Regions from separate parts of the Mesorhizobium opportunistum WSM2075 genome, predicted to be linked through region 2. Evidence: predicted binding sites of a transcription regulator. Region 2 holds the regulator's gene; each other region holds the start of a gene.

Region 1 (4,179 bases), 3.1 Mb from region 2:
AGCAGGATCTTGGCCGCTTCGTGCATGGCGCCGGCGTCGAGCCGCTTCGGCACCCACCACACCTTGCCCTTCTCCAGCGCCGAGGGCGCGCGTCGGTTGAGGATGCGGTAGAGATAGTGGCGGCCGGTGGCCGAGAATCGGGCGTCGAAATCGTCGGGGACGACGCCTGCCTTGAGGATGACAACGCGTGCGCCCGCCGCCTGCAGATGGGCGTTGACGGCATCGCGCACCTTGTCGCCAGGCCATGCCTTGACGAGGTCGACATGTGCGACCTGAGCCGTGGCGTGCACGCCCGCATCGGTGCGGCCGGCGGCGCGCAGTCGCACCGCCTCGCCGCAGAATTTTTCGATCGCCTCTTCGATCGCCTGCTGCACCGAAGGCTGATCGGCCTGGTGCTGCCAGCCGGCGAAAAGGCTGCCGTCATATTCGATGTCGAGGCGAAAACGCGGCATGCCGGGCAGCTATACGCTTTCGCCTAGGCGGCGAGAGCGGTGAAGGCGGAAGCATAGATCAGACTGCCGGTTTCCGGAGCGTCGCCCCAGGCCAGCGCCTGCAGCGCTTCGCCCTGGTATTCGCTCTCGAACTTTTCGGCCCGCGTATGGCTATAGCCGAAACGGCCGTAATAGGCCGGATCGCCCAGCACCACGGCCAGCGTCTCGCCGGTATCCTTGAGGCGGATATGCGCCTCGCGGATCAGCGCGCCGCCAATGCCGCTGCCATGGAAGGAGGGCTCCACCGCCAGCGGCGCGAGCGCCACGGCGGCGAAGCTCTTGCCGCCATTTTGGACGAACAGCCGGGAAAACAGGATGTGGCCGACCACTTGCCCATCTTCCTCCGCCACCAGTTCGACGACGGCATCGCCGCCGGTCACCAGCGCATCGACCAGCCCGGCTTCCGCCTGCTGGCCGAAAGCGTGTTCCTCGACGTCGCGAATGGCCTCGCGATCCCGCGGCGTCGCCGCGCGTATCGACATCATGCTCATGAGAACTTCATTCCTTTTTCGATCTTGGCCCCGCGCAGGAATTCCGGCGCGGCAGCAGGCCTTCCGCCCGCGCGTTGAACTTCGACCAGCCTGACCGCGCCTGTTCCGCAGGCTACCGTCAGCCGGTCATCGAGAATGCCTCCCGACTCGCCCAAATCATCCGAAAGCGGCAGGCCTTCGGACAGCGTCGAGCGAAGCAGTTTCAGCCGCTCCGGGCGGCCGCCAATGTCAATCTCGGACCAGGCGCCGGGAAAGGGCGACAGGCCGCGAATGGTGTTGTGGACCTCGGCCGCCGGCCGCGTCCAGTCCACATGCGTCTCGGATTTATCGATTTTTCTGGCGTAAGTCACCCCATCCACGGCCTGTGTGGTAAATCTCAGGGTGCTCTCTTCCAGCCGCGCCAGCGCTTCCACCATCAGGGCAGCACCGATGCTCATCAACCGATCATGCAGATCGCCGGCCGTCATATCGGGTTCGATGGCGCATTTTTCAACCAGTCCCACCGGCCCGGTGTCCAGGCCCTCTTCCATGCGCATCACCATCATGCCGGTTTCCAGGTCGCCCGCCATGATGGCGCGCTGGATGGGAGCCGCGCCCCGCCACCGCGGCAACAGTGACGCATGGCCGTTGATGCAGCCGAGCCGGGGCGCGTCGAGGACCGCCTTCGGCAATAGCAACCCATAGGCGACGACCACCGCGATATCCGCCCCCAGGGCATGCAAAGCGGCCTGCTCGGCTTCGCCTTTCAGCGATACGGGCATGCGCACCTCGACGCCCAGCCGCTCAGCCTCGCGCTGCACCGGCGACGGCGTCAGTTCCAGCCCGCGCCGTCCGGCGGCGCGCGGCGGCTGGGTATAGACGGCTGCAATCTGGTGTCCCGCTTCGGCAAGCGCGCGCAACGTCGGCACCGAAAACTCAGGCGTGCCCATGAAGATGACGCGAAGGGGCATTCCCTATCCCACCAGTTTGCCCGGCGCCTTGTCCTTGGCGAGCTTCTTGAACTTCTTCACCACCATGTCGCGCTTCAGCTTCGAGATGTGGTCGATGAACAGCACGCCGTTGAGGTGGTCGATCTCGTGCTGCAGGCAGGTCGCCATCAGCCCCTCGGCCTCCATCTCCTGCAGCTTGCCGTCGCGATCGAGGTATTTTACGCGCACCGAAGCGGGGCGTTCGACTTCGGCGTAATAGTCGGGGATGGATAGGCAGCCTTCCTCGTAGACCGAGCGGGCGTCGGCGCTTTCCAGGATTTCCGGATTGATGAAGACATGCGGCGCCGGCGTCTCGTCTTCCTTGGCGAGATCGATCACCAGCATGCGCAGGGGTTCGCCGATCTGGATCGCGGCCAGCCCGATGCCTGGCGCGTCATACATGGTGGCCAGCATGTCGTCGGCTAATCCGCGCAACGGCGCGTCGACGCGTTCCACCGGCTTGGAAACCTGGCGCAGGATGGGGTCGGGAAGGATGATGAGCGGCTTGATCGGCATGGCGTTCCACGTAAGACGTCCAGCGAAGAGCGTCAACCGGGGCGTCTGAGCCTCGTTCACGTTTTGATCTGTGTCGTCGGGCCGAATCGGCTATGCTGTCCACATGAATGACCTGAGCACCATCCTTTCGGAGCCCGTGGCACGGCTTGGCGCCTCCACGATCACGCTTGGCCACGCGCTGGCTTTCGGCGCATTGCTGTTTCTTGGCCTGTTCGTGGCGCTTGTCGTCGCGCTGTGGCGGTCGGCCAAGGCGCGCGCCGTGGCGGCTGCCGAAGCCGCCGACCATGCTCGCGACGCCGAAGCGCGGATGGCCGGCATTCTGCAATCCCAGGCCGAGATGCAGGGCCGCATGGGCGCCATCGCCGAAGTGTTCGGCGCGCGCCAGGCAGAGCTGACGCAATCGATCGGCCAGCGCCTCGACGCCATGACCGGCCGCATCGGCCAGACCATGACCGAACAGACCAAATCCACGCATGAGAGCCTGGCGAAGCTGCAGGAGCGGCTGGCGGTCATCGACACCGCGCAGGGCAACATCCAGTCGCTCGCCGGCCAGGTCGTGCAGTTGCAGGCGATCCTCTCCAACAAGCAGACGCGCGGCGCCTTCGGCCAGTCGCGCATGGAGGCCATCGTCGCCGACGGCCTGCCGCATGGCGCTTACGAGTTCCAGGCAACGCTGTCGAACGGCAGCCGGCCCGATTGCCTGGTGAAAATGCCGAATGGCGCGCCGTCGCTGGCGATCGACGCCAAGTTTCCGCTGGAGGCATGGAACGCCATCCGTGCCGCCGATGGCGCCGACCTGCAGAAGGTCGCCGCCCAGGCCTTCCGCCGCGACATCGAGATCCATGTCCGCGACATCTCGGAAAAATACCTGATCCAGGGCGAGACGCAGGACACCGCCTTCATGTTCGTGCCGTCGGAATCGGTGTTCGCCGAGATCCACGAGAATTTCGAGGCGATTGTCCACAAGGCGCATCGGGCGCGCGTCGTTATCGTTTCGCCGTCGCTGCTGATGCTGTCGATCCAGGTCATCCAGGCCATCCTCAAGGACGCCCGCATGCGCGAACAGGCGCATCTGATCCAGGGCGAGGTGATCCGGCTGATGGAGGATGTCGCGCGGGTCGACGAGCGGGTGCGCAAATTGCAGGTCCATTTCGGCCAGTCGGCCAAGGACATCGACGATATCCTGGTCTCGACATCGAAGGTCACCAAGCGCGGCCAGAAGATCGAGGCGCTGGAATTCGGCGCGCAGCCAGACGGCGATGCCGGCCCGGACGGAGCCTCACGCGCACCGGCCGCGAAGGCCGATGCAGGCCCCCGCGTCGCCGATTCGAAGACCGGGCAGCTCAGGCTGAGGGTCGTCGAAGGCGACGATTGAGGCGCAGCGCCGGACCCGGCGCTACTGCTCCTCCACCGTGGTCATGCCCTGAAATTCAGGCAGCCAGTGCAGCGCCGAGCGGTGCCATTTCTGCAGTGTCGGAACCAGATCCTGACGTTGCCGCGCGGTCCCCGCCCGAATTCCATAGACCTTCGGACCATCGCCGACCGACGTGGCGTAAAGGTGCGAGCCGCAGTCTGCGCAAAAGGCCTGGACGCGCTTGGCGCCGCTCGCCACGGTCTTGATGTAGATTTTCGGGGTGCCCCGCGTGATCCGGTAGTTGTTTTCCGGCGCCGGAACCGTCACGCGAAAGGCGGTGCCGGTCAGCTGCTGGCAAT
Region 2 (4,179 bases):
TGACGAGATTGCCGAAGCCCGCGATCGGCTGGCCGCCTGGCTGCCGCGCACCCCGCTGCTGCGCCTCGATCTTGGCCGTGCCGACCAGCGGATATTCCTCAAGCTCGAGACCCTGTCGCCGATCGGCGCCTTCAAGCTCAGGCCGGCGCTCAATACCTTGCTTTGTCGTGACGCCGATGAACTCAGGCACGGTGTTGCGACCGTCAGTTCGGGCAACATGGCCTATGGGTTGGCCTGGGCGGCACGGGCTCTTGGCGTTCCGATGGCCGCCTACATGTATGCCGGCGCGCCGCAGACCAAGATCGACGGTGTCCGCCGTCTTGGCGGCGAGGTGCGCTTTGTCTCCCACGAGACCTGGTGGCGCTACATCACCGCGATCGAGCGGCCCGACATTGACGAACTTCTCATCAATCCCGTCACCGATCAGGCGGTGTTGGCTGGCAACGGCACCATCGGCCTCGAGATTGTCGAGGATCTGCCGGAGGTCGATTTCGTGCTGACGCCATATGGCGGCGGCGGCATGACGACCGGCGTTGCAAGTGCGCTCAAGGCCCTTCGTCCGCAGGCGAGGGTCTTTGCCGTCGAGGACGAGAACGCGGCGCCGGTCACCGCCGCACTGGCGGCCGGACGTATTGTCGAGATCGAGACACGGCCCTCCTTCATCAAGAGCATTGGCGGTCCCTCCCTGATCCCCGAGCTATGGCCGTTGGCGAACCAGCTCATCGACGGTGCCATCGCCGTCAGCCTGCAACAGGTGACGGAGGCCATGCGGCTCCTGTTCTCGAAGGCCAAGGTCGTCGCCGAGGGCGCGGGCGCCGCCTCGCTGGCCGCGGCTCTCAGCAGTGAGCGGGCGACCGGCAACGTCGTCTGCGTCATCTCCGGCGGCAATATCGATGCGGAATTCTATGCGCAGGTGCTGGCCGGTGCGATCCCGCCAGCCTGATCCCGTACCTGCTTCCGAACCGGCGATTGTTGGCGTTTTGATTTCGTTTCGTTCACGGCAGGCAAGCCGATCGCAAGCGCCGAAATCGGCCTCGACGGGCTCTGCCGTCGGCTGATGCCGAGCCATGTCGCAAGACAGGCCACAGGCTATTAACCAAACATTTCAATGCGGGCGACGGGCGGCAACGGGCGAAAAACCCCGATTTCCGGCCTGTCCGGGCCGCAAATGATTTCGGCTCTCTTACCAAATTCACTAAACTTTAAACGGTTGCAGAACACAACTGGAACAGATAGTGTTTGTTCTGGGTTTGTTTTTCGATTCTGGATCAGAACCATTCTGGATCAAAACCCTTGTCCAGATGCCTTGGGGGCCGCCATGCTGACACGCAAGCAACATGAACTCTTGATGTTCATTCATGAACGGCTCAAGGAAAGCGGTATTCCGCCCTCCTTCGACGAGATGAAAGAGGCGCTCGACCTCGCCTCCAAATCAGGGATCCATCGCTTGATCACGGCGCTGGAGGAACGCGGCTTCATTCGCCGGCTGCCCAACCGGGCGCGTGCGCTGGAAGTGCTGCGGCTGCCGGATTCGATCGCGCCGGGCCTCAACGCGGCAAAGAAGTTCTCGCCAAGCGTCATCCAGGGGAGTCTCGGCCAAGGCGGTCTCGGTCAGGGCAGCCTCGGCCGCCAGATCAAGCCGGCACCGTCGCGCTTTGCCGCTGCTGGCAACGACGACGATGCGGTTCCAGCGGTGTCCATCCCGGTCATGGGTCGCATCGCCGCCGGTGTGCCCATCGATGCCATCCAGCATCAGACGCATACCATCTCGGTGCCGCCGGACATGATCATGGGCGGCGAGCACTATGCGCTGGAAGTCAAGGGCGACTCGATGATCGAGGCCGGCATCTTCGATGGCGACACGGTCATTATCCGCAACGCCGATACGGCGAGCCCGGGCGAGATCGTCGTGGCGCTGGTCGACGAGGAGGAAGCGACCCTGAAGCGGTTCCGCCGCAAGGGTGCTTCGATTGCGCTTGAAGCCGCCAATCCGGCCTACGAGACGCGCATCTTCGGGCCGGACAGGGTCAAGGTGCAGGGCAAGCTGGTTGGGCTGATCAGGCGCTACTGAGCCGGCACGGCACTTGGCTTGTCAGGTTTGCGATAGGGCTCCAGGCCTCTCGCCTCGCGCGAAAACTTTCGCTGCGCGTGCCAGGGCCGATACGGGCTGTCCACCGCGAAGCTGATGGTTGGCGGACCGGTGGCCGATTGGCGGTCGAAGAAGATGGCCGCACTGCCCTTGCGGGCGAGCTGCCGTTTGGTAACGACGAGAACCAGCGGATTGTGGCAGGCATCGTAGGCTGTCGCGTCATTGACGATGATCAGGTCGGCGAAGCCACAGGCCTTCCAGGTATCCTTGCGGTCTTCGACATGCGCTATGATCGCACCGGACGGGTGCCTGGCGAGACAGACACCGTCTGTGCAATAGAACGGCGCTCCCGGCGGGAGATTGACGGCATCGGCAATATCGAATTGTCCATCCGCCTTGTCGAACATCTCTGGCGGGATGATGGTTTCGGACGTCAGCGCGCGTTTCCAGTTGTCGACCGTGAATTCGTTCGGCCGGGCCCGGCTGACCGCGAGTTCGCCACCGCCGATCGGCAGCGCGACCAGCCGCGCGTCTTCCGAGACCAGCACATCCGGCGTGCGCGTGTCGGACACCGCCAGCAAGCCGGCGAGCGCGAATGGAAGCGCTGCAAGCCGCAGCCACGTCGTCGCCATCGTCGCGATGACCAGGGCAATCGTCACCAGCAGCACGGATTGCTGTGAGATGAGCCCGACCGCATCGACCGGAGAGCGTTCTGATATCCACGCCGAAATGGCGATCATCGCGGTCAGGCCCTTGCCCATCAGGTAAAGGGATGGCGCATCCAGTCCGAACGGCATCAGCAGCGCGCTGGCAACGGCCAGGAACATCACCACCGACACGATCGGCATGACGGCCAGATTGGCGAACAGGCTGAGCGGCGACACCCGCTGGAAATGCCAGATGGCAAACAGCGCCGTGGCGCTGCCGGCGATAATCGAGGTCATGGCCAATCCGCCTGTCGCCAGCAGGAATTTTCGGGTCAGGAAACCGGGCAAGGATCGCTTCGGCGGCGGTGGCCTCGTTTTTCCCGCCCGGTGATCCGCCCAGCCGGCATAGGCGCCGACCAGGGCCGCGGTCGCGGCGAACGACATCTGGAAGCTCGGGCCGACCACCTCATGCGGGGAAACCAGGATGACGGCGATCGCCGAGATCGCCAGATTGCGCATGGTCAGAGCCGCGCGATCGAACAGGACGGCAATCAGCATCACCGCCAGCATGATGAAGCTGCGCTCGGCGGCGACGACGACGCCGGAGATGACGAGATAGGCGGCGATCGACAAAAGTGCGGCCGCGGCCGCGTATTTCTTCACCGGCCGGCGCGCGGAAAAGTCCGGGAACAGCGCGAAGGCGCCGCGCAGCAGCCCCATGATGGTTCCGGCGACCAGCGCCATGTGCAGTCCCGAAATGGAGATGATGTGATAGATGCCGGTGCGCCGCATCGCTTCGTTGATTTCGTCGGGGATGCCGGCGCGCACGCCGACGATCAGCGCCGCCGCGATCTCGCCTTCGGCGCCGCCGACGCTGCCCCTGATATGGTCGGCGATGGCTTCGCGGGCGTTTTCTATCCCTGAGGAAAGGCGGGCCGACAGCGGCATGCCACCGTCATCGGCCGCAACGACTTTTGGATTGCCGAGAAAGAACCCGCTGCCGCCAATGCCGGCGAAATAGCTGTCGAAGGAGAAATCGTAGCTCTCCGGCCGCACCGGACCGGTTGGCGGCAACAGTTTGGCGTAGCCCGTGATTAGGGAGCCGGCGGTCATTTCCGGCGGTATCTTGCGTGCCGAAAGCCGGACCCTTTCCGGCGCGTAGCGCAGTTTCGGCCGAGCGGTCGATGTCACGTCGATGGTCAGCCGGATGCGGCCGGTCTCCATCTCTTCGATCGAGACCACGCGGCCGCTCAGTTGCGTCGAGATTTCCGAGCCCAGCATCCGGGTTCCCGTGCGCCACGTCTCGACCTTGGCGGCGAGCAAGCCAAGCGCGCACAGCAATGCCGCCATCAGGAACAGATGGGTTTTCGGCCACGAGCGCGAGACAATCGCCAGGAAGCCCATGAGGACGACCACCGCGACAGGCCTGGCGAAGTCCGGTTC
Region 3 (4,179 bases), 700 kb from region 2:
TCACACCGCCGCGACGAACCCGTCCAGAACGCGTTTCTGGCCGGCCTTGTCGAAGTCGATGGTCAGCTTGTTGCCTTCGATGGCCGCAATGTTGCCGTTGCCGAATTTCTGATGGAAGACGCGGTCGCCGACGCTGAAGGCGGATGGCGTGTCGGAGACGGATTTGGCGACCAGTTCGCCGTCGATGGTACGGCCCTTGATCGAGGTGCGGCCGGCGCCGTAGCCACTGTCGGTCTCGCCATAGCCGATGCGCTCGACCTGATGGCCGGAGCGCGTGCCCCAGTTGCGGTCGGTCGCCTCGGTGCGGTTGGCCTGCGCGCGCTGCCAGCCCGGCGTCGAATAGGTGTTTGAGAAGGCGCCGGATTTTTCGGTGTTGGCACCGACATTGTCGAAGCGCGAGGCGCCGTACGGGTTCTGTCTTCCTGGTCCCTGGCCGCCGCCACGGCCCGATGCGAACGAGCCGCCGCCATAGGGATTGCCGTAGCCGCCATAGGAATTGCCGGCTTCGGCGACCTCGACATGGGAGTTCGGCAGTTCCTCGAGGAAGCGCGACGGGATGGTCGATTGCCAGAGGCCGTGGATGAGGCGGTTGGAGACGAACCAGATATGCAGGTTCTTCTTGGCCCGCGTCAGCCCGACATAGGCCAGCCGCCGCTCTTCCTCCAGCCCTGAACGGCCGCCTTCGTCGAGCGCGCGCTGGTGCGGGAACAGGCCTTCCTCCCAGCCGGGCAGGAAGACGGTCTCGAATTCGAGGCCCTTGGCCGAATGCAGCGTCATGATCGAGACGGCGTCGAGCCCGGCATTCTGCTCGGCATCCATGACCAGCGCGACATGTTCGAGGAAGGAGCGCAGCGACTCGTACTCCTCCATCGAGCGGACCAGTTCCTTGAGGTTCTCAAGCCGGCCGGGGGCTTCGGCCGAGCGGTCGTTCTTCCACATGTCGGTGTAGCCGCTCTCTTCGAGAATTGTCTCGGCGAGTTCGGTATGCGGCGTGGTTTCCAGCGCCTTCTGCCAGCGTTCGAAATTGGCGGCGACCTCGCGCAGCGCGGCGCGCGGTTTCGGCTTCAGCTCGTCGCTTTCGGCGAGGTTGGCGGCAGCCTCCAGCATCGGGATGCGCAGCGCCCGCGCCGTGTCGTGGATCTGGCGGATGGTGGCTTCACCCAGCCCGCGCTTGGGCACGTTGACGATGCGCTCGAAGGCGAGGTCGTCGCCGCCGTTGGCGACGACGCGGAAGAAGGCCAGCGCGTCGCGGATTTCCATGCGCTCGTAGAAACGCGGACCGCCGATGACGCGGTAGTTGAGGCCGAGCGTGATGAAGCGATCCTCGAAAGCGCGCATCTGGAAGGACGCGCGGACAAGGATCGCCATGTCGTTCAGATTGTGCTTCTGGCGCTGGTAGGCCTCGATGGTCTCGCCGATGGCACGCGCTTCCTCCTCGGAATCCCAGGCGGCGTGGACGTTGACCTTGCCGTCCTCGGGATCGTTGCGATCGGTGAACAGCGTCTTGCCGAAGCGGCCCTCATTGTAGGCGATGAGATGGGAGGCAGCGCCCAGGATGTGCGCGGTGGAGCGGTAGTTGCGCTCCAGCCTGATGATGGTGGCGCCGGGAAAATCCTTGTCGAAGCGCAGGATGTTGTCGACCTCGGCGCCGCGCCAGCCATAGATCGATTGATCGTCGTCGCCGACGCAGCAGATGTTGACGGTGGCCGGACGCGGATTTCCCTCCCCCTTGAGGGGAGGGTGGCCGGGCGAAGCCCGGTCGGGTGGGGTCCTCGCGGCAGTGCGCGACGCTGCAGCGGTGCCTTCTGGGGCGACCCCCTCCGCCCGCTTCGCGGGCACCTCCCCCTCGAGGGGGGAGGATTGCGGCCGCTGCGCCAAGAGCCGCAGCCACATGTACTGGGCGGTGTTGGTGTCCTGGTATTCGTCGACGAGGATGTATTTGAAGCGCCTGTGGTAGTCCTTCAGCACGTCCGGATTGGCGCGGAAGATGCGGATCGGATGGCACAGAAGATCGCCGAAATCGCAGGCGTTCAGCGTCTGCAGGCGTTCCTGGTAGGCCTTGTAGAGCTCACGGCCCTTGCCGTTGGCAAAGCTGCGCGCGTCGCCCTCGGCGATGTCGGCCGGACCTTGGCCCTTGTTCTTCCAGCCGTCGATCATCTGGGCGAACTGCTTGGCCGGCCAGCGCTTGTCGTCCAGACCCTCGGCCTGGATCAGCTGCTTGATCAGCCGCACGACGTCGTCGGTGTCGAGGATGGTGAAGTCGGATCTCAGGCCGGCAAGCTCGGCGTGGCGGCGCAGCAGTTTCACGCCGATCGAGTGGAAGGTGCCGAGCCACGGCATGCCCTCGACATTGCCTTCGCCGATCAGGATGCCGATGCGCTGCTTCATCTCGCGCGCGGCCTTGTTGGTGAAGGTCACCGCAAGGATCTGCGACGGGAAGGCTTTGCCGGTGGCGAGGATGTGGGCGATGCGGGTGGTCAGCACGCGGGTCTTGCCGGTGCCGGCGCCGGCCAGCACCAGAACCGGGCCTTCGGTGGTTTCCACCGCCAGCCGCTGTTCGGGATTCAAACCCTTGAGATAGTCGGGCGCGTTGTTCTGGCCGCCGCGGGCGGCCATGGCGCGCGCGGCAATGCCCGACGGGGCCGTGGGCCGCGCATTGGGTTCGTCGAAAAAGGGCATGTCTTCGGAAAAGCCGGACATCTTCCCCCCGAATGTAGTGATTCGGGAGGGAAAGACCAGAAGTGTCTACGTTTTGTTCCCGGTAAAGTGGCTTATCCGGCCGCCTAGCCAGCGGACGATCGGCCTGCCCAGCGTTTGCAGCAGGGGAGACAGCCCCTATCACGCCGCATGGCTCAAGCTTGACAGGCGGGGCGGGCGGAGGAAAGTTGTGTTCCGGGCGGCAACGCAATGCCGGGTTGCCCATGGCCGCGCCGCAGCGCGAACAGTCGAAGGAGTATCATCTTGGCTGTCACCATCACCTCCCTCGTTCTTTTTCTGCTTGGCCTGGCGCTTGGCGCCGGCGGCATCTGGTTGGCTTCGCTGGGCGGCAGTTGGTATTACATCATCGCCGGTCTCGCCTTCCTGATCGCCGCTTGGCTGCTCTACCGGCGCCGCTCCACGGCACTGTGGCTCTATGCGGCGATCGTGATCGGCACGCTGGCCTGGGCGGTCTGGGAAATCGGCTTCGACTGGTGGGAACTCGGCCCGCGCGGCGGCATCATCGTGCTGGTGGCGCTGTGGCTGCTGACGCCGTGGGCGAGGCGGGGGCTTGCCGGTCCCGACGGGCGCGCACCGCTGATCCTGGCGGTGCTGGCGTCGCTGGCGGTGGCCGGCTATTCGATGACCACGGACCCCAAGGACATCGCCGGCGCGCTCGACACCGATAAGGTGACCCCCAACGCCAATCTTGGCGGCGATGTGCCGGCCGGCGAGTGGCACTATTACGGCCGCACGCAATTCGGCCAGCGCTATTCCCCGCTCGACCAGATCACGCCGGACAATGTCGCCAACCTGAAGCCAGCCTGGACCTACCGGACCGGCGACGTAAAGGGGCCTGACGATGTTGGCGAGACCACCTATCAGGTCACGCCGCTGAAAGTCGGCGACACGCTCTACATCTGCACGCCGCACAATTTTGCCATCGCGGTCGATGCGGCGACCGGCAAGGAAAAATGGCGCTACGATCCCAAGATCAAGCTCGACAAGGATCGCCAGCACCAGACCTGCCGTGGCGTATCCTATTATGCCGATGCCGCAGGCGCTGCCGGGCAACCCTGCGCCACGCGCGTCTACCTGCCGACCTCGGATGCGCGGCTGATCGCGCTCGACGCCGCCAACGGGCAGGTCTGCCCCGCCTTCGCCGAGGGCGGCACGCTCAACCTTCTGACAGGGATGCCGTACCCGAAGTCGGGCTATTATTACTCGACTTCGGCGCCGCTGATCGCGGGCGGCAAGATCATCGTCGGCGGCGCGGTCAACGACAATTATTCGACGCAGGAGCCGTCCGGCGTCATCCGCGCCTATGATGCCGCCACCGGCAAATTGCTGTGGAACTGGGATTCCGGCAATCCGGACCAGACGACGCCGCTGGCGCCCGGCCAGACCTACACCGCCAACTCGCCCAACATGTGGTCGACGCCGAGCGCCGACGAGAAGCTCGGCCTGCTCTATGTGCCGCTC

The links. The regulator LexA, encoded in region 2, represses DNA repair genes until DNA is damaged. The targets are predictions, from matches to a motif close to TGTTCNNNNTGTGTTCNG.
Region 1: a site for LexA is predicted at 2,520-2,537, ahead of MESOP_RS03005 (DNA recombination protein RmuC). Genes of this name have one in related genera too.
Region 3: a site for LexA is predicted at 2,743-2,760, ahead of MESOP_RS17710 (ATP-dependent helicase). Genes of this name have one in related genera too.

What each region holds. Positions count from the first base shown of each region.
Region 1 covers NC_015675.1:647,947-652,125, reverse strand. Annotated here, with positions in the region: gene truA (tRNA pseudouridine(38-40) synthase TruA) at 1-452, opposite strand, end outside; gene MESOP_RS03020 (GNAT family N-acetyltransferase) at 476-982, opposite strand; gene fmt (methionyl-tRNA formyltransferase) at 979-1,932, opposite strand; gene def (peptide deformylase) at 1,936-2,466, opposite strand; gene MESOP_RS03005 (DNA recombination protein RmuC) at 2,570-3,841, shown strand; gene MESOP_RS03000 (GFA family protein) at 3,863-4,179, opposite strand, start outside.
Region 2 covers NC_015675.1:4,393,217-4,397,395, reverse strand. Annotated here, with positions in the region: gene MESOP_RS21160 (pyridoxal-phosphate dependent enzyme) at 1-943, shown strand, start outside; gene lexA (transcriptional repressor LexA) at 1,319-2,071, shown strand; gene MESOP_RS21150 (ComEC/Rec2 family competence protein) at 2,065-4,179, opposite strand, start outside.
Region 3 covers NC_015675.1:3,691,692-3,695,870, forward strand. Annotated here, with positions in the region: gene MESOP_RS17710 (ATP-dependent helicase) at 1-2,700, opposite strand; gene MESOP_RS17715 (glucose/quinate/shikimate family membrane-bound PQQ-dependent dehydrogenase) at 2,962-4,179, shown strand, end outside.